One region of the Burkholderia glumae LMG 2196 genome, then DNA from elsewhere that is predicted to be linked to it. Evidence: riboswitches for the same ligand, from Rfam matches in the RefSeq annotation. Region 1 holds a riboswitch; the other holds the start of a gene.
What was found. A riboswitch is a leader RNA that binds a small molecule or an ion and turns the genes downstream of it on or off. The one in region 1 is predicted to bind cobalamin.
Positions count from the first base shown of each region.

Region 2: another riboswitch for cobalamin. It lies ahead of KS03_RS13890 (TonB-dependent receptor plug domain-containing protein); the one in region 1 lies ahead of KS03_RS25890 (cobalamin biosynthesis protein).

Region 1 is NZ_CP009435.1:2,973,223-2,989,007, reverse strand. It holds gene KS03_RS25910 (M23 family metallopeptidase) at 1-236, opposite strand, end outside; gene KS03_RS25905 (helix-turn-helix domain-containing protein) at 749-1,117, shown strand; gene KS03_RS25900 (cobyrinic acid a,c-diamide synthase CobB) at 1,170-2,486, opposite strand; gene cobO (cob(I)yrinic acid a,c-diamide adenosyltransferase) at 2,501-3,103, opposite strand; gene KS03_RS25890 (cobalamin biosynthesis protein) at 3,147-3,605, opposite strand; cobalamin riboswitch at 3,825-4,074, opposite strand; cobalamin riboswitch at 4,166-4,430, shown strand; gene cobW (cobalamin biosynthesis protein CobW) at 4,600-5,667, shown strand; gene cobN (cobaltochelatase subunit CobN) at 5,684-9,553, shown strand; gene KS03_RS25875 (magnesium chelatase ATPase subunit I) at 9,550-10,647, shown strand; gene KS03_RS25870 (VWA domain-containing protein) at 10,740-11,309, shown strand; gene KS03_RS25865 (IclR family transcriptional regulator) at 11,504-12,271, opposite strand; gene KS03_RS25860 (fumarylacetoacetate hydrolase family protein) at 12,469-13,656, shown strand; gene KS03_RS25855 (aminotransferase class V-fold PLP-dependent enzyme) at 13,688-14,791, opposite strand; gene cobJ (precorrin-3B C(17)-methyltransferase) at 15,013-15,785, opposite strand, start outside.
Region 2 is NZ_CP009435.1:274,873-290,657, reverse strand. It holds gene KS03_RS13910 (SIMPL domain-containing protein) at 1-263, opposite strand, end outside; gene KS03_RS13905 (EVE domain-containing protein) at 461-922, opposite strand; RNA gene ssrS (6S RNA) at 1,034-1,215, opposite strand; gene KS03_RS13900 (cell division protein ZapA) at 1,273-1,587, opposite strand; gene KS03_RS13895 (coiled-coil domain-containing protein) at 1,584-1,934, opposite strand; cobalamin riboswitch at 2,168-2,449, shown strand; gene KS03_RS13890 (TonB-dependent receptor plug domain-containing protein) at 2,526-4,460, shown strand; gene KS03_RS13885 (FecCD family ABC transporter permease) at 4,524-5,543, shown strand; gene KS03_RS13880 (ABC transporter ATP-binding protein) at 5,540-6,376, shown strand; gene cobT (nicotinate-nucleotide--dimethylbenzimidazole phosphoribosyltransferase) at 6,453-7,508, shown strand; gene KS03_RS13870 (adenosylcobinamide-GDP ribazoletransferase) at 7,522-8,289, shown strand; gene cobC (alpha-ribazole phosphatase family protein) at 8,274-8,867, shown strand; gene KS03_RS13860 (cobalamin-binding protein) at 9,075-10,070, opposite strand; gene cobD (threonine-phosphate decarboxylase CobD) at 10,074-11,162, opposite strand; gene cbiB (adenosylcobinamide-phosphate synthase CbiB) at 11,328-12,272, opposite strand; gene cobU (bifunctional adenosylcobinamide kinase/adenosylcobinamide-phosphate guanylyltransferase) at 12,266-12,850, opposite strand; gene KS03_RS13840 (cobyric acid synthase) at 12,912-14,426, shown strand; gene KS03_RS13835 (DoxX family protein) at 14,542-14,970, shown strand; gene KS03_RS13825 (ParA family protein) at 15,173-15,785, shown strand, end outside.

The sequences.
Region 1 (15,785 bases):
GGCGTGGCCGCGAACACACGCAGCGGCGTCTTCGCGGCGCCGCTCAGTGTCGGCGTGGCCGGCGTCGAGGCGGCCGGCGGCGCGGCGGTGAGGGCGAGGGCGGCCAGCGCGGCCAGCGCGCCGATGACGCCGGTGGCCGGAACGAGGCGCGCCAGCGGGTGCGGGGCGGGCCGGCGGGCGTGTCGGCCGCCGGCGCGAACGGGAAGGTCGATGCGGGGGATCAACGGACTGTACATCCTCAAAACGGGTTTGGGGCGACGGCAGCCGGGCCGCGCGACACGACGCGGCCCGGCTGCACCAGCGCTTCGGCGCCACGCGCCGCGGAAGCGGCTGGCTGCGTGGCGTGCTGCGCGTCGGCGCGCGGTCAAGCACGCCGGACGAGGGTCCATCGACGAACGGCGGGACCCTGCGTGGAAAATCGATGCCAGGGAACATGACAGCGCGATGTCGCGTGCGTTCCGACAGATTCGGATTTTTATATGGGGTTCGATGTAAGTTCGCGGCGGCGCGGCGGGGCCGCCATCGTGTCGCCGCCAGCGCGGTTCGAGCGCGGCGCGCAGCGCCCGAGGCCGTGCCTTCCCGCGCGGCGGCCGCGGCCGCCGTGGTCGCGGGCGGGCCGGCGGGCCGATACCCGATGCCGCATTGAGAACCGTCCCGCGCCGGGACTACCATGGCCCGTCCCGCATCCGGGCCGGCATGCGCGGCCATCGCGCCGCGCCGGCCGGCGACGCCACCGTGGAGCGACCCGATGGACCTGACGATACGCCCGATCCGCACCGAGCTCGATTACGAGGCCGCGCTCGCCGAGATGTCGGCGCTGGCCGCGGCCGGCGCCGAGCCGGGCACGCCCGGCGGCGACAAGCTCGAGATCCTGACCTGTCTGGTCGAGCGCTACGAGCACGCCTGCCTGCGCCGGCACGCGCGCGACCCGATCGCCGCGATCCGCTACCGCATGGAGCAGGACGGCCTGTCGGTCGCCGACCTCAAGCCCTACATCGGCAACACCAACCGCGTCTACGAAGTGCTGAACGGCAAGCGCTCGCTGAGCCTGGCGATGATCCGGCGCCTGCACCAGGGGCTCGGGATTCCGGCCGACCTGCTGATCGGCTCGGCCTGAGCCGGCGCATGCCGCATCGGGTCGGCCGCGGCTATCGCTGCCTGGCGAGGGCTCAGCGACGCGGCGAGGCCGCGGGCCATTCGCCGAGCATGAGGCTCGCAAGGCCGCGCGGGTTCGACGGCCAGTACCCATGCAGGTAGCTGGCCACGATCGGCCCGTGCCGGTAAACCGCCTCGCCGGGCGCGCCGTCGTCGGGGCGCGTGGCCACCGCGGCCGGCGCGAGCGGCATCTCCAGCTTCGAATAATGGAAGGTATGGCCGTTGAGCGGCCCGTGCGGCGTGTCGAGCCGTTGCATGCCGAGCGCCGTGAAGCGCCGCTGCATGGTGGCGGCGCCCGGCAGCAGCCCGAGCATCGGCGTGGTCGTGCCGTTGGCGTCGGTCAGCGTCTCGCACAGGTAGAGCAGCCCGCCGCATTCGGCCAGCACGCGCCGGCCGGCCGCCACGTGCGCGGCGATGCCGGCCGCGCTGCGGGCGTTGCCGGCCAGGCGTGCCGCATGCAGTTCGGGATAGCCGCCCGGCAGATAGAGCGCGTCGCAGTCGGGCAGCGGCTCGTCGGCGAGCGGCGAGAAGCGCGTCACGCGCGCGCCGAGCGCTGCCAGCAGCGCGAGGTTGGCCGGATAGATGAACGCGAACGCGGCGTCATGCGCCACCGCCACGCGCAGGCCGTCGAGCCAGCGCGGCAGCGGCGGCGCCGGCTCGGGCGGCGCGAAGCCGACCACCGGCGGCAGCTCGGCGAGGGCGGTGGCCGCGAGCGCGTCGGCCGCGCGCTCCAGCCGCGTGTCGAGATCGGCGATGTCGCCGGCCTGGTGCAGCCCGAGGTGTCGCTCGGGCAGCGCGATGCCGGCATCGGTCGGCAGATGACCGAGCCAGCGGATGTCGTCGGGCAGCGCGGCCCGCAGCAGCGTGGCATGGCGCGCCGAGCCGACCCGGTTGGCGAGCACTCCGTGAAACCTCACCTCGGGGCGAAACCGCGCGAGCCCGAAGGCGAGCGCGGCGAAGGTCTGCGCCATCGAGGTCGCCGACATCACCGCGGCCACCGGCACGCCGAACCGGCAGGCCAGGTCGGCGCTGCTCGGCGTGCCGTCGTAGAGCCCCATCACGCCCTCGATCAGGATCAGGTCGGCTTCGGCCGCCGCGTGCGCGAGCAGCGCGCGGCAGCCGGCCTCGCCGACCATGCCGAGATCGAGCGACTCGACCTCGGCGCCGCTCGCGCGCGCGAGGATCATCGGGTCGAGGAAGTCCGGGCCGGTCTTGAACACGCGCACGCGCCGGCCGAGCCGCCGGTGCAGCCGCGCGAGCCCGGCGGTCACGGAGGTCTTGCCCTGGCCGGACCCGCTCGCGCCGATCAGCAGCGCGGGACAGGCTGGCATGCCGGCCGCCGTCATCAGAACTCCACGCCGCGCTGCGCCTTCACGTGCTGCTCGCGGTACGGGTGCTTGACGAGCCGCATCTCGGTGACGAGATCGGCGGCCTCCACGAGCGCGTCCGGCGCGTGGCGGCCCGTGATCACCACGTGCAGCATCGGCGCGCGCGCGGCCAGCACGGCCAGCACCTCGTCGAGCGGCAGGTACTCGTACTTGAGCACGGTGTTCAGCTCGTCGAGGATCACCATCTGATATTCGCCGCTCTCGATCATGCGGCGCGCCGCGTCCCAGCCCTTGCGCGCGGTGGCGATGTCGGCGTCGCGGTTCTGCGTGTTCCAGGTGTAGCCGTCGCCCATCGTGACGAAATCGCATTGCGCGAAGGTGTCCAGGAGGTCGCGCTCGGCGGTGTGCAGGGCGCCCTTGATGAACTGCACCACGCCGAGCCGCATGCCATGGCCGAGCACGCGCACCGCCATGCCGAAGGCGGCCGTGGTCTTGCCCTTGCCGTTGCCGGTGTTGACGATCAGCAGCCCCTTCTCGACGGTGGCCGCAGCCTGCTTCTTCTCGTGGCCGGCGCGGCGGCGTTCGGTCATGCGCTGATGCGATTCGGGATCGGTTTTCATCGGGTCTCCTGAGTGCGGAAATTGGGGGGAGGGCGCGCGAGGCTCAGAGCGGTCCGGCGATCGCGGCGGTCACGCCGTCGACGACCGTCTTCGTCACCAGCAGCGTGCCGTTGGGCGCGGCCGCGCGCGCGCAGGGCTCGCAGACGCCGTCGATGCCGAAGCGCGCCTGCACCGCCGAAACGGGCGCCCGCTGGTCCGCTGCGCGGCCCATGTCGCCGCCCGCCGCGCGCCTGCCTGCCAGCGCCGCGATCGCCTCGCGCGTGATCGCCACGAGCGGCCAGCCATGGCGCGCGCAGCAGGCGACGAGGCCGGGCTCGGCCGCCTTCGCGTCGAGCGTCGCGACGAGCGCGACGGCCTCGCGCCCGAGGCCCGGGTGGCGTGCCAGCGCGGCCTCGATGGCGGCCTCGATCGCCTCGGCCGAGCGGCCGGCGCGGCAGCCGATGCCGACCGCGACGCGCCATGGCGCGGCGCGCGAGGCCGTGGCATCGGCGGCATCGGGCACCCCGGCGCACGGCGCGCAGGGGCGCGCCGGCAGGGGCGGCGTGGGCAGCAGGGCGTCGCACACGCGCGCCGTGGCCGCCGGCGTCGCGGCGGATGGCAGCGCGTGGCTCGGCGCCAAACGCGAGGCTGAGCGGGTCATGCGAAAGCGGGATCGAGCCGGTTGATCGGAACAGCGCGCTGGCGCGGCGCGCGTACCTCGCGAGCGCCGTGTCGGGCGGGTGAACCCGCCATTGCGTCGGCCGGTATCCGGGCTGACCGCCGATCGAAACGAACGGATCGAGGCCTTCCCGCCGCGTGCGGCAGTGGCGTTCGTCGATCCGCGCGGCCCGCTGGGAGCGGACCGCCGGCGGCGTACCGTTGCGAGGACAGCACAGGCCAGGCGAGGTGCCGCTTGCGCACGCCGCTTCCTGTTTCCCGTTCAACCGCCGCCGCGAACGCGGCAGCGGGCACCAGACGCGCGCATACGATAGCACAGCGGCGCCGGGCGGGCCGCCAGCCGGCGGGGCGGGGCCGCCCGCGCCGGCCCGGCCCGCGCGCCTTGACGCGTTCCGGCGCGGCGCCTACACTCGCAGCCGTTTTGGTGCTCGCGTGCGGATTCCTGCGCACGCAGTTGAACGGGAAACAGGGCATCGGGCCGCGCCGCGGCCGCGATCAACCTGTGCTGCCCCCGCAACGGTAAGCGACTGCATCGCAAAGAGGCGATGCGAGGCCCGCTTCACCGCGCGTGCGCGTCACGCGCGGCCAGGCCACTGGATGCCGCCGGCGTCCGGGAAGGCGAAGCGGCGCGGTCGCCAGCCCGGATACCGGCCAGAACGGCGGAACCGCCGCGCTCGCGGCGCGCCTGGCCCGGCGCGCGCTGGCGCGGGAGGCTCCGCAAGGGACGCGCCGCGGGAGGCGGCGCGCTGTCCCGGGCCGCCGGCGTGGCGGCCCGTTTGCGATCGCTCCTGCCACGCGCCGATGGCATCATCCACCGACTCACCGACGGAATCCTTCCCATGCAAATGCGCAAAATTCCCGTGACCGTCGTCACGGGCTTCCTCGGCAGCGGCAAGACCACGCTGCTGCGTCACATTCTCGAGAACGCGTCGGGCCGCCGGATCGCGGTGATCGTCAACGAATTCGGCGAACTCGGCATCGACGGCGAGATCCTGAAGGGATGCGGCATCGGCTGCGAAGAGGGCGCGGAAGCGGCCGGCCAGCTCTACGAGCTCGCCAACGGCTGCCTGTGCTGCACGGTGCAGGAGGAGTTCTATCCGGTGATGGAGGCGCTGGTCGAGCGCCGCGCCGAGATCGATCACGTGCTGATCGAGACCTCGGGCCTCGCGCTGCCCAAGCCGCTCGTGCAGGCGTTCAACTGGCCGTCGATCAAGAACAGTTTTACCTGCGACGCGGTGCTGACCGTGGTGGACGGCCCGGCCACCGCGGCCGGCCAGTTCGCCGACAACCCCGACGCCGTGGACGAGCAGCGCCGCGCCGATCCGAACCTCGATCACGAATCGCCGCTGCACGAGCTGTTCGCCGACCAGCTCTCGTCGGCCGACCTGGTGATCGTCAACAAGACCGACCTGCTCGACGAGGCGCAATTCGCCTCGGTCGAGGCCACGATCCGCGAGGAAATCCCGGCCCACGTGAAGATCGTGCGGGCGCAGCGCGGCGAGCTCGACCTGGCCACGCTGATCGGCCTGAACGCGGCCTCGGAGGACAGCATCCACCTGCGCCACGATCATCACGGCTCGGCCGACGACGCCGATCACCACCACGACGAGTTCGACTCGGTGGTGGTGCAGGCGCGCGTGAGCTCGCGCGAGGCGACCGTCGCCGCGCTGCGCGCGCTGGTGGACGGCCACACGATCTACCGCGTGAAGGGCTTCGCGGTGCTGCCCGGCACGCCGATGCGGCTGGTGATCCAGGGCGTGGGCGGACGCTTCGACAGCTACTTCGACCGCCGGCTGCGGGACGGCGAGGACGAGGTCAGCCGCTTCGTGCTGATCGGCGAGGATCTCGACGCGGCCGCGCTGCAGCGCGCCTTCACGGCCGCGCTCGGCGCCGCCCAGCCGGCCTGACGCGCCGCGCGCCGCCATGCATCTGCTGCGCACCACCCCGGGCGGCTTCGTCGACGACACGCAGGGCGTGATCCGGATCGACCAGCGCCCCGCCGAGATCGTGATCCTCAGTTCGGCGGACACCACGCTGGCGCTGCTCGCGAGCGTCGTGCCGCGGCTCGGCGAGGGCTTCCCGAGCGTGCGGCTCGCCAACCTGACGTTCCTGCGGCAGCCCGCGTCGGTCGATTTCTACGTCGAGGACGTGCTGCAGCATGCACGCGTGGTGGTGATCGACCATCTGGGCGGCGAGGCCTACTGGCCCTACGGGATCGAGCAGGCCGTGGCGCTCGCCGAACGGCGCGGCCAGCGGCTGGCGATGTTCTCGGGCGACCTGCAGGAAGATCCGAACCTGATCGCGCGGAGCACCGTCGAGCCGGCGCGGTGCCGGCAATGGTGGCGCTATCTGCGCGAGGGCGGCGCCCATAACGCGCAGGCGCTGTTGCGCAGCATCGCCTTCCATGCACTCGGCGTGGGCGAGGAGCCGGCGCCGCCGCGGCCGCTGCCGGCCGCCGCGCTCTATCACCCGGCCCACGAGCCGGCCACGCTCGACCACTGGCGCGCGCGCTGGACGCCGGGCGCGCCGGTGGTGGCCATCCTGTTCTACAAGGCGCACTGGCAGGCCGCCAACACGGCCGTGTTCGACGCGCTGATCGACGCGCTCGAGCGCGAGGGGCTCAACCCGCTGCCGATCGCCGTGACCTCGCTGAAGGACGCCGCGAGCCGCGAGGTGATCGACCGGCTGGTGGCCTCCGAGCGCGTGGCGCTGGTGCTCAACACCACCGCGTTCGCGGCCGGCGCGATCGACGCGCCCGCCGCCGAGGAACTGGCGGGCGACGCGCCGGTGCTGCAGGTGATCCTGTCGGGCGGCAACCGCGAGACCTGGCTGGCCGACCCGCAGGGGCTGCAGGCACGCGACATCGCGATGCACGTGGCGCTGCCCGAGGTGGACGGGCGCATCGTCACGCGTGCGATCAGCTTCAAGGGGCTCGCCTATCGTTGCCCGCATACCGAGGTGGACGTGGTGCGCTACCAGCCCGACGCCGAGCGCGTGGCCTTCGTGGCCGAGCTGAGCCGGCGCTGGTGCCGGCTGCGCACCGCGCCGAACGCCGACAAGCGGCTCGCGCTGGTGCTGGCCAACTACCCGACCAGCGAAGGGCGGATCGGCAACGGCGTCGGGCTCGATACGCCGGCCTCGGCGCTCGGCATCCTGGCCGCGCTCGGCGAGGCCGGCTACACGCTGGCCGGGCCGCTGCCGGCCTCGGGCGACGCGCTGCTCGCGCGGCTCACCGGCGGCGTGACCAACGACGCGGCGCAAAGCGCGCTCCGGCCCGCGTTCCAGAGCCTCGCGATGGACGCCTACCGCCGGCACTACGCACGCCTGCCCGCGGCCGCGCGCGAGGCGATCGAGGCGCGCTGGGGCATGCCCGAGCAGGAGCCGGCGCTGCGCCACGGACGCTTTCCGATCGCGGGCTGGCGCGCCGGGCACGTGTTCGTCGGAATCCAGCCGGCGCGCACGCGCGACGCGAACGACTACGCAAGCTACCACGACGCCGAGATCGTGCCGCCGCACGCCTACCTGGCCTTCTATTTCTGGCTGCGCGACGTGTTCGCGATCGACGCGATCGTCCACGTCGGCAAGCACGGCAACCTCGAATGGCTGCCCGGCAAGAGCGTCGCGCTGTCCGACGCGTGCTGGCCCGACCTCGTGCTCGGGCCGCTGCCGCACCTCTATCCGTTCATCGTCAACGATCCCGGCGAGGGCAGCCAGGCCAAGCGCCGCGCGCAGGCGGTGATCGTCGACCACCTGATGCCGCCCCTCACGCGCGCCGAGAACTACGGGCCGCTGCAGGATCTCGAGCGGCAGGTGGACGAGTACTACGAGGCGCTGATGGTGGACGCGCGGCGCGCGAAGCTGCTGCGCCGGACCATCCTCGACACCATCGTCGAGCACCGCCTGCACGAGGAGTTGAGCGTGGCCGCGCCCGCCGGGCAGGGCGACGAGGACGCGCTGCTCACGCGCGTCGATGCCTGGCTCTGCGAGCTGAAGGAGGCGCAGATCCGCGACGGACTGCATACCTTCGGCCGCTCGCCCGCAGGGCGCCAGCGCCGCGACACCTTGCTCGCGCTGGCGCGCTTTCCGGTCGGCGACGGGCTCGGCGCCAACGCGGGGCTGATCGCGGCGCTCGCGCGCGACCTCGCGCTCGGCGCCGAGTTCGATCCGCTCGCGGCCGACTGGGCCGCGCCGTGGCGTGGGCCGCGGCCCGCCGAACTGGTGGCCGTCGATCCGACGCCGTGGCGCCATGCCGGCGACACGCGCGAGCGGCTGGAGCTGCTCGCGCAGCGGCTGGTGGCGTCGCTGAGCGGCGAGGGCGGCGAGGGCGGCGCACCCCACGGCGCCGAGGCCGCGGCCATCGAATCGGCCGATGCGCTTGCCGCCGCGCCCGCACCGCACGCGCATCCCGAGCGCTGGCCGGCCACGCGGGCCGTGCTCGAGCGCGTGGCGCGCGATCTCGCGCCGCGCCTGGACGCATGCGGCGCCGACGAGCTACGCCATCTGCTGCGCGGGCTCGACGGCCGCTTCGTGCCGCCGGGGCCGAGCGGCTCGCCCTCGCGCGGGCGCCCCGACGTGCTGCCCACCGGCCGCAACTTCTATTCGGTCGACACGCGCGCGGTGCCGACCCAGGCGGCCTGGTCGCTCGGCATGAAGTCCGCGCATCAGCTGGTGGAGCGCCACTTGCAGGAGCATGGCGACTATCCGCGCGCCGTGGGCCTGTCGGTATGGGGCACCGCCACCATGCGCACCGGCGGCGACGACATCGCGCAGGCCTTCGCGCTGATCGGCGTGCGGCCGAAATGGGCGCACGGCAGCCACCGCGTGACCGACTTCGAGATCGTGCCGATCGAGATCTTCGACCGGCCGCGCATCGACGTGACGCTGCGCGTGTCGGGCTTCTTCCGCGACGCGTTCGCGAACCTGATGCACCTGTTCGACGCGGCCGTGCAGGCGGTGGCCGAACTCGACGAGCCGGCTCATCTGAACCCGATCCGCGCGCGCGTGCAGCGCGACGCGGCGGCGCTCGTCGAACGCGGCGTGGCGGCCGACGAGGCGCGGCGGCGCGCCGGCTGGCGCGTGTTCGGGGCGCGGCCGGGCAGCTACGGCGCGGGCCTGCAGGAACGGATCGACGGCGGCGGCTGGCAGACCGACGCCGATCTCGCCGATGCCTATCAGGCCTGGGGCGGCTACGCCTACGCGCAGAACAGCGCCGGCGAGGCGGCCCACGACGCGTTCGGCGCGCGGCTCGCGACGATCGACGCGGTGGTGCAGAACCAGGACAACCGCGAGCACGACCTGCTCGACTCGAACGACTACTACCAGTTCCAGGGCGGCATGGCGGCCGCGGTCCGGCATCGCTCGGGGCGCCAGCCGGCGCTCTACCACGGCGACCACAGCCGGCCCGACACGCCGCGCATCAACACGCTGACCGAGGAGATCGCGCGCGTGATCCGCTCGCGCGTGGTCAACCCGAAATGGATCGACGGCGTCAAGCGGCACGGCTACAAGGGGGCGGCCGAGATGGCCGCCACCGTCGACTACCTGTACGGCTATGACGCCACCGCGCGCGTGGTGGCCGATCACCAGTACGCGCTCGTCACCGACGCCTACGTCAACGACGCCGCCACGCGGGTCTTCCTCGAACGGCACAACCCGCACGCGCTGCACGGCATCTGCGAGCGGCTGCTGGAGGCGATCCAGCGCGGGCTCTGGCAGGAGCCGGGCGCCTATCGCGACCAGCTCGAACAACAGCTGCTCGCCGTCGAGCAGCATCTCGAAGGAAGCCGGCGATGAACCCACACGATGCCTCGGGCGCGCTGCCGCCCTTTCCGTTTTCCGCGCTGGTCGGGCAGGCCGCGCTGCAGCGCGCGCTGCTGCTGCTGGCCGTCGATCCGGCCATCGGCGGGGTGCTGGTGAGCGGGCCGCGCGGCACCGCCAAATCGACGGCCGCGCGCGCGCTGGCCGAACTGCTGCCCGAGGGCCGCTTCGTCACGCTGCCGCTCGGCGCGGCCGACGAGCACGTCACCGGATCGCTCGATCTGGCCGGCGCGCTAGGCGAGGGGGCGGTGCGCTTCTCGCCGGGGCTGCTGGCGCGCGCGCATCTGGGCGTGCTCTACGTGGACGAGGTGAACCTGCTGCCCGACGGCCTCGTCGACGTGCTGCTCGACGCCGCCGCGAGCGGCGTCAACACCGTCGAGCGCGATGCGATCTCGCATTCGCACGCGGCGCGCTTCGCGCTGGTCGGCACGATGAATCCGGAGGAGGGCGAGCTGCGCCCGCAGCTGCTCGACCGCTTCGGGCTGATGGTCGAACTCGCGAACCCGCGCGATGCCGACGAGCGGCAGCGGATCGTCAAGGCGCGGCTCGCGTTCGATCTCGATCCGCACGCGTTCCGCGCCGCGCACGACCAGGCGCAGGCCGCGCTGGTCGAACGGATTCGCCGCGCGCGCGCGGCGCTCGCCGCGGTGCGCATCGACGACGCCGTCCACGCATGCGTGGCGGCGTGCTGCATGGCGGCCGGCGTGGACGGGCTGCGCGCCGACCTGGTGATGCTGCGCGCCGCACGGGCGCTCGCGGCGCTCGACGGCGAGGCGGCGGTGCGCGACGCGCACGTCGAGCGGATCGCCGACGACGTGCTGCGGCACCGCCGCACCGTGCCGCCGGCGGCGCCCGCGCCGTCGCGGCCGCCGGACGCGCCGCGCCAGGAGCGCCGCGCGGACGGCACGGCCGGCGCGGCGTCTGCCGGTGCGTCGTCCGATGCGCCGGCGGGTCCGCCGCCCGCGGCCGACCCGGCGCGCGACGAGGCCGACTGGGGCTACCTGCCGCCCGAGCCGGCCGGCCTGGTTGCCGTCAAGGGCGTGATCCCGCTGCCGTCAAAAAAACGCTGAGCCATCGAACGGATGCCCTCGCCGCCGCCGGCAGCGGGGTTCGATGGCAGCCCGGCAAGCTTCCCGACCGGCGCGGCCGCCCCGGCACCCGCATCGCCTGGGCCGCGACGCTGGCCGCCGCGCGCGGCGCCGCGCTCGCGCCGGCGCATCTGCGCTTCCGGCCGCGCGCCGGCGCGCCGCGCGCGTTCCATTGCTTCGTGCTCGACTGCTCGGCGTCGATGCTCGACGGCGGCCGGCTCGCGCGCGCGAAGGGGCTGCTGGTGGGCCTGTTCGACGCGGCCGCGCGCGAGCGCGCCGAGGTGGCGCTGATCTGCTTCGGCGCGGGCCGTGCCGAGCGGCGCTTCGGGCCGGCCGTGCCGCGCTGGTGGAACGAGCGCTGGCTCGAGCCGGTGATGGGGGGCGGCGGCACGCCGCTCACGCTCGGCATCGACGCGGCGCGCGCGCTGCTCGCGCAACGGGCCCGGCGCCGGCCCGGCGCGCCGCGCTCGCTCTGGCTGCTGACCGACGGGCGCAGCGACGAGATGCCGGCGCGGCCCGCGCAGGCCGACGAGATCCACGTGATCGATTTCGACGATGCCGCCGTGCGGCTCGGCCGCGCCGAACGGCTGGCGCGTGCCTGGGCGGCGCGCTGGTGCCTGCCGACGGCGCTGATCCGCGCTTGAGGCGGGCGCGTCGGCCCGGTAGGCCGAGGCATTGACCGCAACTAACGGTTAGGCCATCGCACGCCTTGGCCACACTTCCACGCGATCGCTTCCGGCCTGCTCATGATTCCGGCTTGCAGGCGGTGGGCGGCGCTGCTGCCCGGCGGCGGCAAGCCCGTGCTCCCGCCTGGGCTTCCTGCCTCGCGGCGCGGCGCTCACAGCCCGCGCGCCACGCGCTGCGCGAGCGTGGTCAGATCGACGAGCAGCCGCGTCTCGCGCTTCGCGTCGAGCCGGTCCACCGGCACGCTGGTGCTCACGGCGATCCGCTTGCCCACCGAGGACACGCCCACCATCACCGCCAGGCACGCGAGCCCGGTGCAGGCTTCCTCGCGCTCGATCGCGTAGCCGCTCGCGCGCACGCCGGCCAGCGCCTCGATCAGCTCGGCGCGGCGCGTCACCGAGCGCTCGGTCAGCGCAGGCAGCCGCGCCGGCAGCAGCATCTGCACGGTTTCGTCGGCCAGGCTCGCGAGCAGCGCCTTGCCGAGCGCCGAGCAATGCGCGGGCAGCCGCGAGCCGATGTCGGAGACGAGCCGCACCGCGCGCGACGGGTCCTCGCGTGCGAGGTAGACCACCTCGGCGCGGTCGAGCACCGCCATCTGCACGGCCTCGTTGTGCTTCGCCACGAACCAGGCCGCCTCGCGGCGGAACGCGTCGAGCGTGAAGTCGGCGAGCAGATAGGTGCTGCCGATCTCGAACAGCGCGACGCCGATCGCATAGCCGTCGCCGATCTTCTCGATCCACTGCCGGCGTTCCAGCGCGTCGAGCGTCAGGTAGAGCGTGCTGCGCGGCATGCCGGTGAGCGCCAGCAGGTCGCGCGCCGAGGTCGGGCGGCGGGTGGACTTCAAGGCCTCGAGGATGTCGTGGACGCGGCCGATCGCGGGCACGTCATGGACTTTGTCGGGCTGGGCGGCTTGATCGGGCATCGGGACGGCTCGTGGAAGGAACGGGGCAGGCCGACGGCGGCGGGACAACGAGTCAGCACGAACTGTCGGCACGAACCGGCAGGACGGCGGCACGACGCGCCGGCCTGTCCAGCTGGCTGGATTATACGTTCGCAGGTTGGACAGGCCGGGCGCTTGGCCCTAGCATCGGCCGCACCCCGATCAAGGAGACAGGATTCATGACATCCCAGGCAGACAAGTTCACGATCGACGATTGCCTTCCCGCCGACCTCGGCCGCGCGCTGCTGGTCGGCCGCGTCTGGCGCAAGACGGCGAGCTTCGAGGGACCGTGCGTGGTGGCCGTGCGCGACGGCGAGGTGTTCGACATCACGGCCAGCGCGCCAACCACGGCCGACCTGTTCGACCTGCCCGATGCGGTCGAGGTGGCGCGCCGCGCCGAGGGCGAGCCGCTCGGCAGCGCGCGCGAGATACTCGCCGCGCAGCTCGGCGGCGGCCAACCCGCGATCCGGCTGCTCGCGCCGTGCGACGTGCAGGCCATCAAGGCCTGCGGCGTGACCTTCGCGGTGAGCCTGATCGAGCGCGTGATCGAGGAGCAGGCGGGCGGCGACGCGAGCCGTGCCGACGAGGTGCGCGCCACCATCGCGCGCGCGATCGGCACCGATCTTTCGCGCGTCGTGCCCGGCTCCGAGGCGGCGCTGCGGCTCAAGCGGGAGTTGCAGGATCGCGGAGTGTGGTCGCAGTACCTGGAGGTCGGGATCGGTCCCGATGCCGAGGTGTTCACGAAATCGCAGCCGATGTCGGCGGTGGGCTTCGGCAGCGAGGTCGGCCTGCTGCCGATCTCGACCTGGAACAACCCCGAGCCGGAAGTGGTGCTGGCGGTGAACGCGCGCGGCGAGGCGGTGGGCGCCACGCTCGGCAACGACGTGAACCTGCGCGACGTGGAGGGGCGCTCGGCGCTGCTGCTCGGCAAGTGCAAGGACAACAACGCGTCCTGCGCGATCGGACCGTTCGTGCGGCTGTTCGACGGCACGTTTACGATCGACACGGTGCGCGCTGCCTCGGTGGGGCTGCGCATCGACGGCAGCGACGGCTTCGAACTCGACGGCGTCAGCCACATGTCGGAGATCAGCCGCGATCCGCTCGACCTGGTCGCCCAGACCTGCGGCACCCATCACCAGTATCCGGACGGCTTCATGCTGTTCCTCGGCACGATGTTCTCGCCGATCAAGGACCGCGATCAGGCCGGGGCCGGCTTCACGCATCACCTCGGCGATCGCGTGACGATCTCCACGGCCTCGCTGGGCGCGCTCGTCAACCGCGTGTCGCTGTGTACCGAGGTGGCGCCCTGGCAGTTCGGCACGCGCGCGCTGTTCCGCAACCTGGCGGCGCGCGGGCTGGTGCGCTGAGCGGCGGCCGCCGCGAGCCTGGCCGGCTGCGTCAGTCGCCCGCGTAGGCGTCGGCGATCGCCTGGCCGGCCGCGTCGAGATCGACCGGATAGCGCAGCTGTTCGAGCGCGCCGCCATAGGCGACCAGGTTCGCATGCACCGCGTCGGCGCTGGCGCGCAGGCCGGTATGGTCGAGCCGCACGATCCGGCCGGCGATCTCGCCGGCCCCGGGCGCCAGCTCCACGCCGTGCCGGCGCGCGTGCGAGATCAGCGCCAGCGGGTCCACGCCGGGCGGCACCGGCGCGGCGGTGACGAGCGCCGAGGCGGCGTCGTCGTGCGCGATCCACGGCGGCACGCCGAGCGCGCGCAGCGCGGCGCGGCTCGCGCGCGCGGCCTGCGCGTGGCGCGCCACCATCCGCGCGATACCCTCGGCCTCGATGCGGTCGAGCGCGGCCTCCAGCGCCCAGAACTCGAGCGCGGACGGCGAACCCGGCAGCAGGCCGCGATCGCGCTGCAGCCAGCCGCGGCGCAGTGCGGCCAGCGACAGCGCGGACGGCGCGAAATCCGGCGCCGCCTCGATCTGCGCCCAGGCGCGCGCGCCGACCGCCACGGCCGACACGCCGGCCGGCCCCGCCAAGGCCTTCTGCGGCCCGATCACGGCCACGTCGATGCCGAGCGCGTCGAGTTCGAGCGCGTGGCCGCCGACCGAGGCCACCGCGTTGACGGCGAACAGCGCGTCGCGCGCGCGGGCCAGCGCGGCAAGGCCGGCGATCGGGTTGAGCGCGCCGCTCGACGATTCGGCATGCACCGCGGCCACGATGTCGACGCGCGCCAGCTCGTCGGCGCGGGCCTCGACGGCGCCGAGCGCAATCGCCTGGCCGGGCGCGGCCGTCACGTCATGGACGCTCACCCCGCCGCGCCGCAGCCAGGCGCCGAACCAGCGCCCGTAGCGGCTCGTGACGACGTTCACGGCGGTCAGGCCCGGGCGCGCCAGGCTGGTGGCGACGGCCTCCAGCGCGAACACGGCCTCGGCCTGCACGAACAGGATGTCGGCCGAGGTCGCGAGCAAATGGCGGAGGCGATCGGCGAGCCGCGCATAGCCATGCTCCGGATACCTGGGCAGGTCGAGCAGGCGGCGCGGATCGAAGCGGTTCATGGGCGACGGGTGGCAGAGGGGCGGGCGGCCTGAGCGCTCGCCCGGCGCGCCGCGAGGCCGGGCGCTTCGAGCCGGCGCGCGGCGGCCCGCCTCGGCGGCAGGCTGCGGCGGTGGGCCGAAACGGGCCGCACCTGCCCGAACCGGCCCAGTCTGTCACGGCCGGCCGCCGCCGCCCCGGTCCGGGCCGCAGCGGGCGCCGCATTTGCGAAGCGGCGCGCGCGTCAGTCGTAGAACCGCGGCGTATAGACCCATTCGCGCTCGCCGCGCACGAAGCGGCGCGTCTTCGACGAGCCGACGATCACCATCGTGCGCATGTCGACCTCGGCCGCGCTCAGCGCGCCGAGCGTCGTGCTGCGCAGCGCGGCGCCGGGCCGGCCGATGTCGCGGCCCAGCACCACGACGGTGTCGGCGGCGCGCACCGCGCGCACGATGTCGAGCGCGCGATCGAGCTGCCACGGACGGGCGCGCGACACCGGGTTGTAGAACGCCATCACCAGGTCGGCGCGCGCGGCGAGCGCGAGCCGCTCCTCGATCACGCTCCACGGCTTCAGGTTGTCCGACAGCGAGATCACGCAGAAATCATGGCCGAGCGGCGCGCCGGCCTGCGCGGCGGTGGCCAGCGCGGCCGACACGCCGGGCACCACATCGAGCGCGACGTCGGCCCAGGCCGCGTCGTCGCTGCCGTCGAGCGCCTCCAGCACCGCGGCAGCCATTGCGAACACGCCCGGATCGCCCGACGACACCACCGCCACGCGGCGCCCCCGCGCGGCCAGTTCGAACGCGTGCCGCGCGCGCTGCAATTCCTCGCGATTGTCGGTTTCGTGGACGCGTTGATCGGCGCGGAACGGGCCTGCCATGCGCACGTAGGTTGCGTAGCCGAGGATGTCGGTGGCCGCGGCGAGCGCGGCGCGCGCGGCCGGTGCCAGCAGTTCGGCGCTGCCGGGGCCGAGGCCGAGCACGGTCAGGCTGCCGCGCGCCTGGCCGAGCGCGTCGG
Region 2 (15,785 bases), 960 kb from region 1:
CTCACGCCCGACACGCCGCGCGCACGCGCGAGCGCCGCATCGGCGCGGCGGTTCAGCTCGGCCGTCAGGCTGCCCGGGTCCTTCGCCTCCTGCTCGTAGAACAGCGTGATGTCGACGACGTCCTGCGGCACGTCGGTGCTGGCCTGGGCCGACAGCGACAGCACGCCGGCGGGCGGCGGCGTGACCTGCGCGCGGGCGGCCGGGGCCGCACCGAGGGCGAGGGTGGAGATGGCGAGCGCGAGTGCGGCAGCGGATTTTTTCATCGTGTGAGCTCCGGTTGGTGCGCGGTAGCCGCGAGCGTTCGCGGTGCCGTGCGTCGTGTCGAGGCAAACGGGCGCGAACCTGCGTCTGCGCCGTTTGCGCGATCATTAGGCCGACGAAAGATGCGCCGAGTTCCGGCGCGGCGCCCGCCAGCGGGCCGATCCGGGCCGGCCCGGCGAGCGGCGCGGCGGCGCGGGTCTCACTTCATCAGCCGCTCGGTGATGAAGCGCCATTCGGCGCGCGTGACCGGCGTGATCGAGAGCCGGTTGCCCTTGGCGAGCACGCGCATCTCGGCAAGCGCGTCGTGCTCGCGCAGCGCGGCGAGCGGCACCAGCGCGGTCTTCTTCACGAAGCGCACGTCCACCAGCACCCAGCGCGGCGCGTCCTGTTTCGATTTCGGGTCGTAGTACGGGCTGTCCGCGTCGAACTGGGTGGGGTCGGGATACGGTGTGGACGCGACTTCGGCCAGCCCGGCGATGCCCGGCTCCGGACAGCTGGAGTGGTAGAACAGCACGCCGTCGCCGACACGCATCGTGTCGCGCATGAAGTTGCGTGCCTGATAGTTGCGCACGCCGGTCCATGGCAGCGTGCGTTGCGGCGCGGCGGCGAGATCGTCGATGCTCGCCTCGTCCGGTTCGGATTTCATCAGCCAGAATTGCATGGATGCTCCGCGCGACAGGGAACAGGGGGGCGGCAGGCCGTGCGCCGCGCACCGCGGCCAGGCGGCGGTGCCAATGAAAAACGGCATCGGACAAGGTCCGATGCCGTCGAATAGGTCCCCGCCTTGGCCGCTAGGCCGGCATCCTGAACCTGAGGTTCAGAATTGGTCGCAGTTAGCAGCACTTCGGGTACATCAGACAGAGTGACGCGCGCGCCCGTGCTACAAATTTCCGCAACCGTGCACATGGCATTGGTTCAAGGAATATATGACCTTGGCGAACCAGGCAGGGAAGCTGAGCAAATCGTTCCAACCAAATCTTTCCGACCGAACCGCCGCCGTGAGCGCGTCGCTTACCGCGCTTCGTGCTGGGCCAGGACCGCGCCGAGCTGTTCGTTCATGTGGCGCATTGTACGCCGGATTTCCTCGGCGGGAAATGCTTCGCCGTGGCGAACGCTCTGTTGCAGGCGAAGCAACTCCGAGGCCAGCGACAGCGCGGCCATCACCGCGATCCGGTCGGTGCCGCGCACCGAACTATTGGTACGGATCTTCGACATCTCGGCGTCCACGCGTGCCACCGCTTCGAGCAGCGCCGCTTCGGTTTCCGGCGAGCACGCGAGGCGATACGCCTGGCCGAGAATCGAGACTTCGATCTGCTTGGTGGTCATGCATGTTCTCCGTGGCTGGACGCACCGCTGCCCGCCGCTTCGGCCGGGGCGTCGAGCAGGTCGAGCTGGCTCTCGCCGTCGGCCGCCTGCTTCGTACGCGGGAGTTTTTCGAGGATCGCATTCAGTTTCACCTGGGCGTCGTCGATCTTCGCGGACAGCGTGTCGCGTTCGGCCACCAGCGCGTTGCGCTCCTCGCGCAGTTGGTCGAGTTCGACGCGCAAGGCTTCGGCCTGCGCGCGCAGCTGCGCGACTTGCTCCTCGAGTGCGATGCGTTCCGTATGATGGCGTTGGTTCAGCGCGATCAGGCGGCCAATGTTCTGGGATAGGGTTTCGAGTTCGTTGAGCATCTGCTGCGTCCTCTAAAGACCGGGCATTTTAGCGCGGAAACGCCGGTGTTCCGACTTTTGTAACGTATCCAGACGTAACACCCCCGCTTCTTGCCGCGAAATGCGCGGCAAATGCCGGATGCCGCGCACGCGCCTGCGCGCGGTCCGCCATGCCGCCGCAGAGGGGCCGCGCCGCGCTGCATGGCGGCCGCCAGCGCGCGGCGCGCTTTGCTTGACGCTCGCTAGACCCGCTCCTACACTGGCGCCGCTTCGGTGCATGCGTGCGAGACCTTGTCGCACGCAGTTAAACGGGAAGCAGGAAGCCGCCGATCCGGACGAGCCAACCTGCGCTGCCCCCGCAACGGTAAGCGACCGCGTCGATCGCGCATCGATCACGACGCGAACCACCCCTTTGGATCGGCCTTCCCTCGCGCTCGCGCGACCGCGCACGGATGGCCGGGGCCACTGCGCTCGCGCGCGGGAAGGCGGGGCCGGTGGTCGCCAGCCCGGATACCGGCCGGAGTGGGGAAGCGTGTCGCCCGCGTGCGCCGCTTCCGTGAGGCGGAACCTGCGGGGAAGCGGGGGCCGCGCTTGTCGACAGGATGTTTTCCGATGCGCACCGCTTTGGTTCGCGCCACGCTCGCCGCGCTATGCGGCCTGCCCGGCTTCGCCCGGGCGCAGTCCGCCGCATCCGCGCCGCCCCCGTCTGTCTCCACTTCCGCGCCGGCTGCCGGGGCGAGCCGGGCGCCCGCCGCCACGGCCGCGGCCGGCGCCGTCGAGCCGGCCGTCCTCGATTCCGTCGTCGTGACCGCGAGCCGCAGCCCGCAGACGCTCGCCGACGCGCTGCCGCAGACCACGCTGTTTACGCGCGAGGACATCGACCACGGCAGCGCCACCGATCTGCCCGGGCTGCTCGCGCTCGCGCCCGGCGCGCAGATCGTGCGCAACGGCGGCCCCGGTTCCACCGCCACGCTGTTTTTGCGCGGCGCGCAGTCCACCCAGTCGCTGGTGCTGATCGACGGCGTGCGCGTCGATTCCGCCAGCCTCGGCGCCGCGCAGCTCAGCCAGCTGCCGCTCGCGCAGATCGATCACGTCGAGGTGGTCAACGGCAACGTCTCGTCGCTGTACGGCTCGGGTGCGATCGGCGGCGTGGTGCAGGTGTTTACGCGCGACGGCGGCAATCATCCGCCGCGCTTCTGGTTCTCGGCCGGCTATGGCAGCTACCACACGCAGTCGCAGGACGCGGGCGTGTCGGGCCGGCTCGATGGCGACGGCCGCAGCACCTTTTCGCTCGCGCTCTCGCGCGAGAAGACCGACGGCTTTTCCGCGCTGAACCCCGCGCAGCAGCCGCGCGCCAATCCGAATGCGAACGGCAACCTCGGCGAGAGTGTCTCGGCCGCGCTCAAGCACCGCTTCGCGAACGGCTGGAGCGCCGGGCTCACCTACTTCCAGTCGAACGGCGCGAACAGCTACGACAATGCGTTCGGCCTGCCCACCGACCTCAACACGCTCTACAGCCGCGTGCAGCAGCTATCGGTGTTCGCCGACGGCAGGCTGGCCGACGGCTGGACCACGCATCTGCGCGTCTCGACCGGCAACGACCGCAGCCAGTCCTGGCTCAACGGCGCCTATACCGACCACTTCGATACCGACAACCGCCAGTACACCTGGCAAAACGATTTCCGGCTCGCGCGCGGCCAGACCGTCCAGGCCGGCTACGAGCGGCTCGACCAGGCACTCGATTCGAACGAGTACGCGGCGCCGCGGCGCCATGTGAACTCTGGCTGGCTCGGCTACACGGGCCGCTTCGGCAACAACCGGTTCCAGGCCAACGTCCGGCGCGACGGGTATTCGGATTTCGGCGGCGCGAACAGCTACTATCTCGGCTACGGCCTGGACCTGGGCGAGCACTGGAAAGTCACGGCGAGCGTGTCGGACGCGTTTCGCGCGCCGACCTTCAACGACCTGTACTTCCCGGGCGCGAGCAACCCCGCGATCCAGCCGGAGCGCAGCCATTCGGTGGAGGCGGCGCTGCAGTACGCCTCGGACGCGCTCGGCGTGATGCGCCTGAGCCTGTTCCAGACGCGCTACACCAACCTGATCCAGTACGTGCCGGACGCCACCGGCTTCGTCTACACCGCGCAGAACGTCGGGCGCGCCAAGGTGCAGGGCATCGAGGGCGCGTGGCAGGGGCAGCTCGGCAAGACCGACCTGCGCGTGGCGGCGACCCTGCAGAACCCTGTCGACGAGAGCGCGAACCAGGATCTGGTGCGCCGCGCGCGGCACTTCGCGTCGTTCTCGGCAAACCGCGCGTTCGGCGGCTGGCGCGTGGGCGGCGAATGGCTCGTGAGCGGCGCGCGCGACGACAGCGGCGAGCCGCTCGGCGGCTACGGCATCGTGAACCTGACGGCGCGCTACGACATCACGAAATCGTGGTACGTGAGCGCGCACCTCGACAACCTGCTCGACAAGGACTATCAGCTTGCGTATGGGTACAACACGCCGCGCCGCGGCGCCTACGTCACGATCGGCTGGCGGCAGCCGTAGGGCGTCGATCATGCCGCGCGCGCCGCGCGCCGCATGCGGGGGGCGCGGTTGCGCGGCGCCGCGATGACGCCCGGCCGGGCCGCGGCGATCTGGGCCGCGCTCGCGGTCGCGGCCGGGCTCGTGCTGGTCGCGTCGCTCGCGCTCGGCAGCGTGCCGATCACGCCGTGGCAGGCGCTGTGCGCGCTGTTCGCGCCGGGCCGCGATGCGCTCGCGGGCGAGATCGTCACCACGCTGCGCCTGCCGCGCGCACTGGCCGGCTTCGGCTGCGGCGCGCTGCTGGCGCTGGCCGGGGCGCTGCTGCAGGTGCTGCTGCGCAATCCGCTCGCCGAGCCCTACGTGCTCGGCGTGTCGGGCGGCGCGGCCGGCTTCGCGCTGGCGGCGATGATCGCGGGCGCCGCCTGGTGGCTCGTCGACGCGGCCTCGTTCGTCGGCGCGCTGCTGTCGACCGCGCTGGTGCTGGGCCTGACCTATCGGCCGCTGGTGCGCGGCGCGTGGCGCGCCGGCCCGGGGGACGCGCGCGATGCGTCGCCCAGGCTGCTGCTGACCGGCGTGGTGATCGCGGCCGGCTGGGGCGCGCTCGTCACGCTGATGCTGTCGATCGCGCCCGACGATCGCCTGCGCGGCATCCTGTTCTGGCTCGCGGGCGACCTCGGCAGCGCGGCGCCGCCGTGGTTCGCGCTCGGTGCGCTGGCCTGCGCCGCGGCGGCCGCGCTGCCGGTCGCGCCACAACTGAACGTGCTGCTGCGCGGCGATACCGCGGCGGCCGCGCTCGGCGTGCCGGTCGCGCGGCTGCGGCTGCGGATCGTGCTGATCGCCTCGCTGGCCGCCGCCGCCGCGCTCACCACGGCCGGCACCATCGGCTTCGTCGGCCTGGTCGTGCCGCATGCCTTGCGGCTCGCGTTCGGCAACGACCAGCGCATGCTGCTGCCCGCCTCGCTGCTGGCGGGCGGCGCCGTCGTGATGGGCGCCGATCTGGTGGGGCGCACCGTGATCGCGCCGGCGCAGTTGCCGGTCGGTGCGATGACGGCGCTGCTCGGCGTACCGGTGTTCCTGTGGATGCTGCTGCGCCGGCCCGCGCCATGAGCGGCGGGGCGAACCGCGCCGCTGGCGCCGGCGGCTGGCGCGCCTGCGGGCTGCGGCTCGCGGCCGGCTCGCGCACGCTCGTCGAGGCCCTGTCGCTCGCGTTCGGCGCCGGCGAACTGTGGTGCATCGCCGGCCCGAACGGTGCCGGCAAGACCACCCTGATCTCGGTGCTGGCGGGGCTCGCCGAGCCGGCCGCGGGACACGTCGAAGCCGACGGCAGACCGCTCGCCGCATGGCGGCCCGAGTCGCTCGCGCGGCGCCGCGCGCTGATGGCGCAGACGCGCCACGACGCGTTCGCCGCGAGCGTGTTCGACACGGTGCTGGCGCATCGCTTTCCGCATCTGGGCGGCTGGGGCTGGGAGCGCGAGGCCGATCGCGCCGCCGCGCGCGAGGCGCTGGCCAGGCTCGATCTGGCGGCGCTCGCGCCGCGCAACGTGCTGACGCTGTCGGGCGGCGAGCGCCAGCGCGTCGCGCTGGCCGGCGTGCTGTGCCAGGGCGCGCCGCTGCTGCTGCTCGACGAGCCGCTCGCGCACCTGGACCTGCACCATCAGGCCGATTGCCTCGACGCGCTCGCGCGCTGGTTGCAGGACGGTGCGCCGCGCAGCGTGATTTTCTCGTGCCACGATCTGAACCTCGCGCGCCGTTTCGCGACCCACGCGCTGCTGCTCGACGGCCGCGGCGGCGCGCTGGCCGGCCCCGCGCGCGAGGTGCTGACGGCCGAGGCCGCGAGCGCCGCGTTCGGCTACCCGCTGGTGCTGATCGAGCGCGACGGCCACGAGGCGCTGGTGCCGGCCTGGCCGGCGCAGCCGCAGCGGGGGCGCACGGCGCCATGACGGCGGCCACGCCACCGACCCACTTACCGAGGCCGGCGCGATCCACGCGCGGGCCGCTATTCGAAACGAATCCGGCATGAACGATACCTACCTGGTCCCGGCCGTCGACGCGCTCGACGACACGCTCACGGCGACGCTGCAGCGCCTGATCGATACCAAGACCAAGCCGCCCGGCAGCCTGGGCCGGCTCGAGGCGCTGGCGCTGCAGCTGGGCCGCATCCAGCGCAGCACCGCGCCGCGCGTCGAGCGGCCCGTGACGATCGTGTTCGCGGCCGACCACGGCATCGCCGCCGAGGGCGTGAGCCCCTATCCGCAGGCGGTGACCGCGCAGATGGTGGCGAACTTCCTGGCCGGCGGCGCGGCGATCAACGCGTTTTCGAAGGTGGCCGGCTGCGAGCTGGAGATCGTCGACGCGGGCGTGGCCACGCCGCTACCGGCGTCGCCCGCGCTGGTGTCGGTGCCGGTCGCTCCCGGCACGCGCAACTTCGCGCGCGAACGCGCGATGAGCGACGCGCAGTTGCATGCGGCGCTCGCGGCCGGCGCGGCGCGCGTGGCGCACCATGCGGCGCTCGGGACCAACGTGCTGGGCTGCGGCGAGATGGGTATCGCCAACACCTCGTCGGCGGCCTGCCTGATGAGCCGCTTCACGGGCCTGCCGCTTGCCGAGTGCGTGGGGCGCGGCACCGGCCTCGACGATCGCGGGCTGGCGCACAAGCGCGCGGTGCTGGAGGCGGCGCTCGCGCGGCACGCCGACGCGCAGGCGCCGCTGGCGGTGCTGGCCGCGTTCGGCGGCTTCGAAATCGCGATGATGACGGGCGCGTTTCTCGCGGCCGCGCGGCTGCGCATGGCGATCGTGGTGGACGGCTTCATCGCCAGCGCGGCGCTGCTGGCCGCCGTGGCGCTCGCGCCGGCCGTGCGCGACTACTGCGTGTTCTCGCACGTCTCGGACGAGGCCGGCCACCGCCGCATGCTCGACCACCTCGGCGCCGCGCCGCTGCTCGCGCTGGACCTGCGGCTCGGCGAGGGCACGGGCGCCGCGCTCGCGCTGCCGCTGCTGCGCGCGGCGGCCGCGTTCGTCAACGAGATGGCCAGCTTCGAGGCCGCCGGCGTCGCGAACCGCGGCGACGCGTAGGCGGGGGCACGCGATGCGCTGGTCCGCCGAATTGCGCTATTTCTTCGTCGCGCTCGGCTATTTCACGCGCGTGCCGATCCCGCGGCGGATCGGCTACGCGGCGGGCGACCTCGATCAAGCGGCGCGCTACTTCCCGCTGGTCGGCGTCGGCGTCGGCGCGCTCGCGGCGGCCGTCTACCTGGGCGCGGCGCGGATCTGGCCGGCCGGCGTGGCGGTGCTGCTGTCGATGGCCGCCACGCTGGTCGCGACCGGCGCGTTCCACGAGGACGGCCTGGCCGATAGCTGCGACGGCTTCGGCGGCGGCTACGCGCGCGACGAGGTGCTGCGGATCATGCGCGACTCGCGGATCGGCACGTTCGGCGCGGCCGCGCTCGCCGTCTCGCTGGCGCTGAAGTGGCAGGCGCTCGCGGCGCTGCCGCCCGCGCGCGCGGCCTGGACCCTGCTGGCCGCGCATGCGGCGAGCCGGGTCGGCGCGGTGAGCCTGCTCGTCACGCTCGACTACGTGCGCGAGGAGGGCAAGGCCAGGCCGGTCGCGCGGCGCATGTCGGCGCGCGCGTTCGCGTTCGCGGCGCTGTGCGGGCTGCCGTGGCTGCTCTGCCCGGGCTGGCCGGACTGGCGCCTGGGGCTCGCCGCGCTGGCCGCGCTGCTGGCGGCGCGGGCCGGCATCGCGCGTTATCTGCGGCGCCGGCTCGGCGGATACACGGGCGACTGCCTCGGCTTCGCGCAGCAGCTGTGCGAGCTCGCGATCTACCTGACGGTGCTCGGATGGACGTCGTCCTGATCCGGCATCCGGCGCCGGCCGTTGCCGGGGGCGTCTGCTACGGCGCGACCGATCTGCCGCTCGCGGGCGACGCGGCGGCGGCGGCGGCCGAACTGGCGGGACGCCTGCGCGCCGATGGCCTCGCGCTGCCGGACCGGATCGTCACGAGCCCGCTGCGGCGCTGCGCGGCGGTGGCCGAGGCGCTCGGCGCATTGCTGCAGGTGACGGTGTGCAGCGAGCCGCGGCTGCGCGAGATCGATTTCGGCGGCTGGGAAATGCGCACCTGGGACGAGATCGGGCCGGCCGCGCTCGACCGCTGGCAGGCCGATCTGATGGGCGCGCGCGAGCATGGCGGCGAGGGCGCGGCGCAGTTCGTCGCGCGCGTGGTACCGGCCGCCGCTTCGCTCGAGCGCCGGGCCGGCGCGCCGCCCGTGATCGCCATCACGCATGCCGGCGTGATTCGCGCGCTCGCCTCGCATTGGCTGGGCGTGCCGCTCGCCAGCCTGCTGGCGCGCCCGATCGCCTACGGAGGGCGGGTCGGCTTCGCGCGCGACGCGCGGGGCTGGCACCTGCGGCGCTGGGACGAGCCGGCGGGCTGAGACGGCGACGGCTCCGGCGGTTCGAGCGGGGCCGCCGAACCGCGGTGGCGGGCGGCTGGCCGGCTGCGCTCGACGATGGCCGCAATCGCGCGGCGGATGGCGGCGCCCGTCGCGCGCGGCGTGACGCCCCCTGCGGCGGCGCCGATGCCCGTCCCGTCGGTGGCGCACGGGCGGGCCGTCCGCGTGCCGCCGCGCCCGGGGCGCGCCTCAGGGGCGCCGCGAGCGCGCCGTCTCCAAATCGCGGCAGACCTGCTCCGCGCCGAGCGCGAGGCGCGGCGTGGGCCGCGTCAGCAGATCCCCGTCGATCGCGAACAGATTGCCGCGCGCAACCGCCGTCAGCAGCGGCCAGCGCTGCCAGCGCGCGAGGCTCGGCAGCGCCGCGTCGCCGGCGGTGGCGCCCTGCGCGGTCGCGATGATCGCCTCGGGATCGGCCGCCAGCACCGCCTCGTCGTTGACGGTCGGCGCCACCGGCTTCAGCGCCGCGAAAACGTTGCGCCCGCCGCAGAGGCGCAGCACGTCGCTGACGGTCTGGCTGCCGTTCAGCGTCATCAGCGGCCGGTCCCAGATCTGCAGAAACACCGCCACGGGCGGCCGCGCGGCGTAGCGTGCGCGCAGCGCCGCGATGCGCCGCCGGTACGCGTCGGCCGCCGCGTCGGCCACCTCGCGCGTGCCGAGCAGCCGGCCCAGCCGGTCGAGCGATACCGCCACGTCGTCGAGCCGCTGCGGCTCGCTGACGTAGACGGGGATGCCTAGCGCCTGCAGCTGCGCGGTCTGGCGCTCGGCGCCGCCGTGGCGCCAGACCACGATCAGGTCGGGCTTCAGCGCCGCGATGCGTTCGAGATCGAGCGAGCGGTTGTCGCCAACGCGCGGCAGCGCGCGTGCGGCCGCCGGATAGTCGCTGTAGGCGACCGCGCCCACCATCGCGGCGGCGCCGCCCGCCGCGTAGAGCAGCTCGGTCGCGTGCGGGGCGAGGCTGATCACGCGCCGCGCCGGCGCGGCGAGCGTGACGGCGCGACCCGCATCGTCGGTCACGGAGACGGCCGCCGCGGCCGCCGGCGCCGCACCGCCGAGGCCCAGCGCGAGGCCCAGCGCGAGGCCCAGCGCGAGGCCCAGCGCGAGGCCCAGCGCGAGGCCCAGCGCGAGGCTGCGCGCGCACCGCGCCGCGCACCGCGGCGGCACCGCCGGATCGGATGGCGCGCGCATCGTTCAGCGCGCCGTCCGGCCGCCGGCCGGCGCGGACGAGTCGAGCCGCTCGGCCGGGTGTGCCGATGCGGCCGATTCGGCCGCGAAGCCGGCGAGCGCGTCCGCGAGCCGCTGCCATTCGGCGTTCGTGCCGGGCAGGCCGATCCGCACGCTCGGCGCATGCGCGAAGAAGCGGGTCCAGATACCCTGCCGCGCGAGCGAGTCGTGCAGCGCAGCGGCGCGCGCGTCGTCGGTCCAGCAGAACAGCGGCGTGGCGCGCACCCTCATCCCCAGCGCGCCGAGCAGTGCGGCGAGCCGGGCGCCGTCGCGGGCGAGCCGGGCGCGCGTGGCGCGCTGCCAGTGCGCATCGGCCAGCGCGGCGTGCACGGCATGCCGCGCGGGGCCGCTGACGGTCCACGCGCCGAGTTCGGCGCGCAGCCGCGCGAGCAGGGCCGGCGCGGCCAGCACGAAGCCGGCGCGCACGCCCGCCAGCCCGAAGAACTTGCCGACCGAGCGCAGCACGACGAGGCCCGGGCGGGCGACCTCGGCGGCGAGCGTCGCGTCCGCCTCGCCGGCGTCGGCGAACGCCTCGTCGACGATCAGCGTGCCGCCGCGCGCGGCGAGTTGCGCATGCCAGTCCAGCAGCCGCGCGCGATCGACCCGCTCGGCGGTCGGATTGTTGGGGTTGCCGACGATCACGTGGCGCAGTGCGGCGGGCAGCCGCGTCGCGCCGACGTCGATGGGCGCGATGGCATGGCCGTGCCGCGCGAAGGCCGGCGCGTATTCGCTGTAGGCGAGCGGCGCCACGCCGGCCGTGCCGTGGGCGAGCAGCCCCGGCAGCGCGCGGATCGCCGCCTGGCTGCCGGCCACCGGCAGCACGTGCGCGGGGTCGGGCGCGCCGTAATGGCTGGCGGCCAGCGCGGCGAGCGGGGCATCGTCGCCGGGCAGCCGGCGCCACGCGTCGGCCGGCACCGGCGGCACCGGATAGCCGAGCGGGTTGATGCCGGTCGAGAGATCGAGCCATTGCGCGGCCGGAATGCCGTAGCGGCGCGCCGCGTCGTGCGGATTGCCGCCGTGCGTGATCGCGGGCGGCGTGAAGACGGAGTCGGTCATGAGCTGAGGCGGCGGCTGCCGGAGGAAAAACGGAGACGGGCGCGAGCCAAGGAGGCCGGCGCCGTGCCGCCGGATGCCGGAGCGCGTGCCCGTGACGGCGCGGCGCGCCTCGCGCAGAGCGGCCCGCGCCGCGCCGCCCGCCGCGGCCGGCGCGCGCGGCGGGCGTCAGCCATGATGCGTCGCCACCGCGAGCGCCGCGCAGGCGAGCAGCAGCGCGAGCCACAGGATCGAGGTGCGCGCGACCAGCGACAGCGCGGCGCGCACGTGTTCGGGCGCGGCCGGGCGGCCGGCGCCGAGCGTCGGCCGCGCTTCGAGCTCGCCGTGGTAGACGGCCGGGCCGCCGAGCACGACGTTGAGGCTACCCGCGCCGGCGGCCATCACCGGCCCGGCGTTCGGGCTGTCCCAGTGGCGCGCCTGGGTGCGCCAGCAGCGCCAGGCGCTCGCGGTGTCGCCGAGCAGCGCATAGCTGGCGGCGGTGAGCCGCGCGGGCACCCAGTTCAGCGCGTCGTCGATGCGCGCGGCGGCCCAGCCGAAGCGCAGCAGGCGCGGCGTGCGGTAGCCCCACATCGCGTCGAGCGTGTTGGCGAGCCGGAACATCAGCGCGCCGGGCCCGCCCGCCACGGCGAACCAGAACAGGGCGCCGAAGATCGCGTCGTTGCCGTTCTCGAGCGCCGATTCGACGGCCGCGCGCGACAGCGCCGACATATCGGCCTCGCGCGTATCGCGCGAGACGATCCGCGCGGTCAGCACGCGGGCGTCGGCGAGGTCGCCGCGCACCAGCGCCGCGCCGATCGGCGCGATGTGTTCGGCGAGGCTGCGCGCGCCGAGCGCGAACCAGAGCAGCGCGACATGCAGCGCGAGCGCGAGCGGCCAGGGCAGCAGCGCGATGCAGAGCGCCGCCAGCGCGACGGGCGGCACGACCGCCAGGCACCAGGCGCTGACCCCCGCCAGCCGGCCCCGCGCGCCGGTGTTCAGGCGCGCCTCGAGTCGGGCGGCGAGCCTGCCGAAGCCGACCAGCGGATGGGCGCGGCGCGGCTCGCCGAACCGCCAGTCAACGAGGAACGCGGCGACCGCGAGGATCGCGACGGCGGGCAGCGACAGCATCAGCATCGCGGGGCCGCCTGCGCGGCAGCGGCGGCCGCCGGCGCGCCCTTGAGGGCGAGCGGCAGGCCGGCCACGACCAGGGTCACGCGCGTGGCCAGCGCGGCGATGCGCTGGTTGAGCCGGCCGAGTTCGTCGACGTAGCGGCGCGTTTCGGCGCCGAGCGGCACCACGCCGAGCCCGATCTCGTTGCCGACCACGATCACGCGCGCGCGCGAGGCGGCGAGCGCGGCTTCCAGCGCGCCGACGCGCGCTTCGAGCACCGCGTCGGAGACGCTCGCGCCGTCGGGTGGGCACAGCAGGTTCGCGAGCCACAGCGTCAGGCAGTCGACCAGCACGCAGCCATGCGGGTCGTCGAGTGCGGCGAGCGCCTCGGCGAGCGCCTCGGGCGCCTCGACGAGCGCCCACGACGCGGGCCGGCGCGCGCGATGGTGGGCGATGCGCGCGTCGAATTCGGCGTCGCCGACCACCGCGGCGGTCGCGACATAGGTGACGGCGCGGCCGCTGTCGGCCGCGAGCCGTTCGGCGAACGCGCTCTTGCCCGAGCGCGCGCCGCCGAGGACGAAGGTGAGGTCGTGCGAAGTCATCGCGTGATTGTAACGGGGCGGGAGATAATGCGGCCTTCGCCTCCCGCCAGTTTTCGCTCCGATGACCGCTTTCGATCGCCTGCCCGCCGGGCCGCTGCCCATGCCCCGCGGCACGCTGATGATCCAGGGCACCACCTCCGACGCCGGCAAGAGCACGCTGGTGGCCGGCCTGTGCCGGCTCGCACGCCGCGCGGGGGCCCGCGTCGCGCCGTTCAAGCCGCAGAACATGGCGCTCAACAGTGCGGTGACGGCCGACGGCGGCGAGATCGGCCGCGCCCAGGCGCTGCAGGCGATCGCCGCCGGCATCGAGGCCCATACCGACCTGAACCCGGTGCTGCTCAAGCCGACCAGCGACCGCGGCTCGCAAGTGATCATCCACGGCCATGCGCACGCCAATCTCGACGCGCGCGCCTACCACGCCTTCAAGCCGGTCGCGTTCGAGGCGGTGCTGGCGTCCTATGCGCGGCTGCGCGCCGGCTACGACGCGGTGATCGTCGAGGGCGCGGGCAGCCCCGCCGAGATCAATCTGCGCGAGGGCGACATCGCCAACATGGGTTTCGCCGAGCGCGTCGACTGCCCGGTGGTGCTGGTGGCCGACATCGATCGCGGCGGCGTGTTCGCGCATCTGCTCGGCACGCTCGCCTGCCTGTCCGACAGCGAGCGCGCGCGCGTGCGCGGCTTCGTGATCAACCGCTTCCGCGGCGATCCGGCGCTGCTCGAGCCCGGCCTCGACTGGCTCGAGCAGCGCACCGGCAAGCCCGTGCTCGGCGTGGTGCCCTACCTGCCGGGCCTCGCGCTCGACGCCGAGGACATGCTGCCGAGCCTCGCCCACACGCGCGCCTCGGATCGCGCGGCGAGCGTGCTGCGGGTGGTCGTGCCGGCCCTGCCGCGTATCAGCAACCACACCGATTACGACGCGCTGCGCGCGCATCCGCGCGTCGATTTCTCGTACTGGAAGCACGGTCCGATTCCGCCCGCCGATCTGGTGATCCTGCCGGGCTCGAAGAGCGTGCAGCGCGATCTCGAATGGCTGCGCGCGCACGGCTGGGAGGCGGCGCTCAAGCGCCACCTGCGTTACGGCGGCAAGGTGATCGGGATCTGCGGCGGAATGCAGATGCTGGGTCGCACGCTCGACGATCCGCACGGCCTGGAAGGCGCGCCCGCGCGCGTGGCCGGCTTCGGGCTGCTCGATTTCGACACCACCCTGATGCCGCAGAAGACGCTCCTCAACGTGAGCGGGCGGCTCGGCTGGGGCGCCGGCGCCGCCGTGGCGGGCTACGAGATCCACATGGGCGAGACGCGCGGCCCGGCGCTCGCGGCTCCCGCGCTGCTGCTCGACGGGCCGCAGGGCACGCGCCCCGACGGCGCGCGTTCGGCCGACGGGCAGATCCTCGCGACCTACGTGCACGGCGTGTTCGAGCGGCCCGACGCCTGCGCGGCGCTGCTCGAATGGGCGGGGCTCGACGCGGCCGAGGCGGTGGACTGGGCCGCGCTGCGCGAGGCGTCGATCGAGCGGCTTGCCGACACGCTCGGCGTGCATCTCGACCTCGATCGCACCTTCGGCGCGTTCGCCTGACGAGGGTGCTCCGATTCATTCTCATTGGGAAGTAATGTAAGCCGTTTCGGCGACTTATCGAGGCATCCGGCTTCGAATACAGTTTGCTGCCTTCCCTTTCGAACCGGAGTCGACGATGAACCCCAACCGTTCTGCCGAACTGGGCGCCACCCTGCTGCGCGTGGTGCTCGGCCTGCTGTATCTGATCCATGCCGCCCAGAAGATATTCGTCTTCACGCTGCCCGGCACCGCGCAGTTCTTCGCGTCGATGGGCCTGCCGGGCTGGCTCGCCTACCTGACCACCGCGGTCGAACTGGCCGGCGGCCTCGCGCTGCTGTCGGGGGTCCAGGTACGGGCCGCCGCGCTGGTGCTGCTGCCGTTCATGCTCGGCGCCGCGCACGCCCACTATCCGAACGGCTTCGGCTTCGCCTCGCCGCACGGCGGCTGGGAATATCCGGGGTTCTGGGCGGTCGCGCTGGTCGTGCAGGCGCTGGTCGGCGCCGGAGCCTACGCGCTCGGCGGCCGCAGCGCCGGGCCGCGGGCCGGCGCGCGCGCCGCGACTTGATGCGGCGTGGCGCAGAAATATTGCAATTTGCCTTCGATCGAGGCGCGCGCCAGCCGGCGCGCCGCGTCCGCTGCCCGGCCGTCGCCGCGTCGACTTGCGCGCCTCGTTCCGGTGCGATGCATTTTGCCGATATCATCGATCCCTGTATCCGCAATCTCGCGGCGCCGGCCGATCGGCGCCGCACGGCTTTCCGGGGGCGTACATGACGGTGATCGTGGTGGCAAATCCGAAGGGCGGCGTCGGCAAGAGCACGCTGTCCACCAATCTGGCGGGCTATTTCGCGGCGCAGGGCGCCTGGGTGGCGCTCGCCGATCTCGACCGGCAGCAGTCCTCGCACGGCTGGCTCGGCCTGCGGCCCGCCACGCTGCCGCCGATCGAGGCCTGGGCGCTCGATCCCGGCAATCCCGCCAAGCCGCCGCGCGGCCTCGAATATGCCGTGATCGACACGCCGGCCGGCCTGCACGGCAACCGGCTCGACGTCGCGCTCGATCTGGCCGACAAGGTGATCGTGCCGCTGCAGCCCTCGATGTTCGACATCCTCGCCACCCAGCATTTTCTCGAGCGCCTCGCGAGCGAGAAGGCGGTGCGCAAGGGCACGGTGCAGATCGGCATCGTCGGGATGCGGGTGGATGCGCGCACACGCTCGGCCGAGCAACTGCAGCGTTTCGTCGAGGGGCTGAAGCTGCCGGTGCTCGGCTACCTGCGCGACACGCAGAACTACGTGCAGGTGGCCGCGCACGGCCTGACGCTCTGGGACGTCGCGAGAAGCCGCGTCGAGAAGGATCTCGAGCAGTGGCAGCCGATCGTCGAGTGGG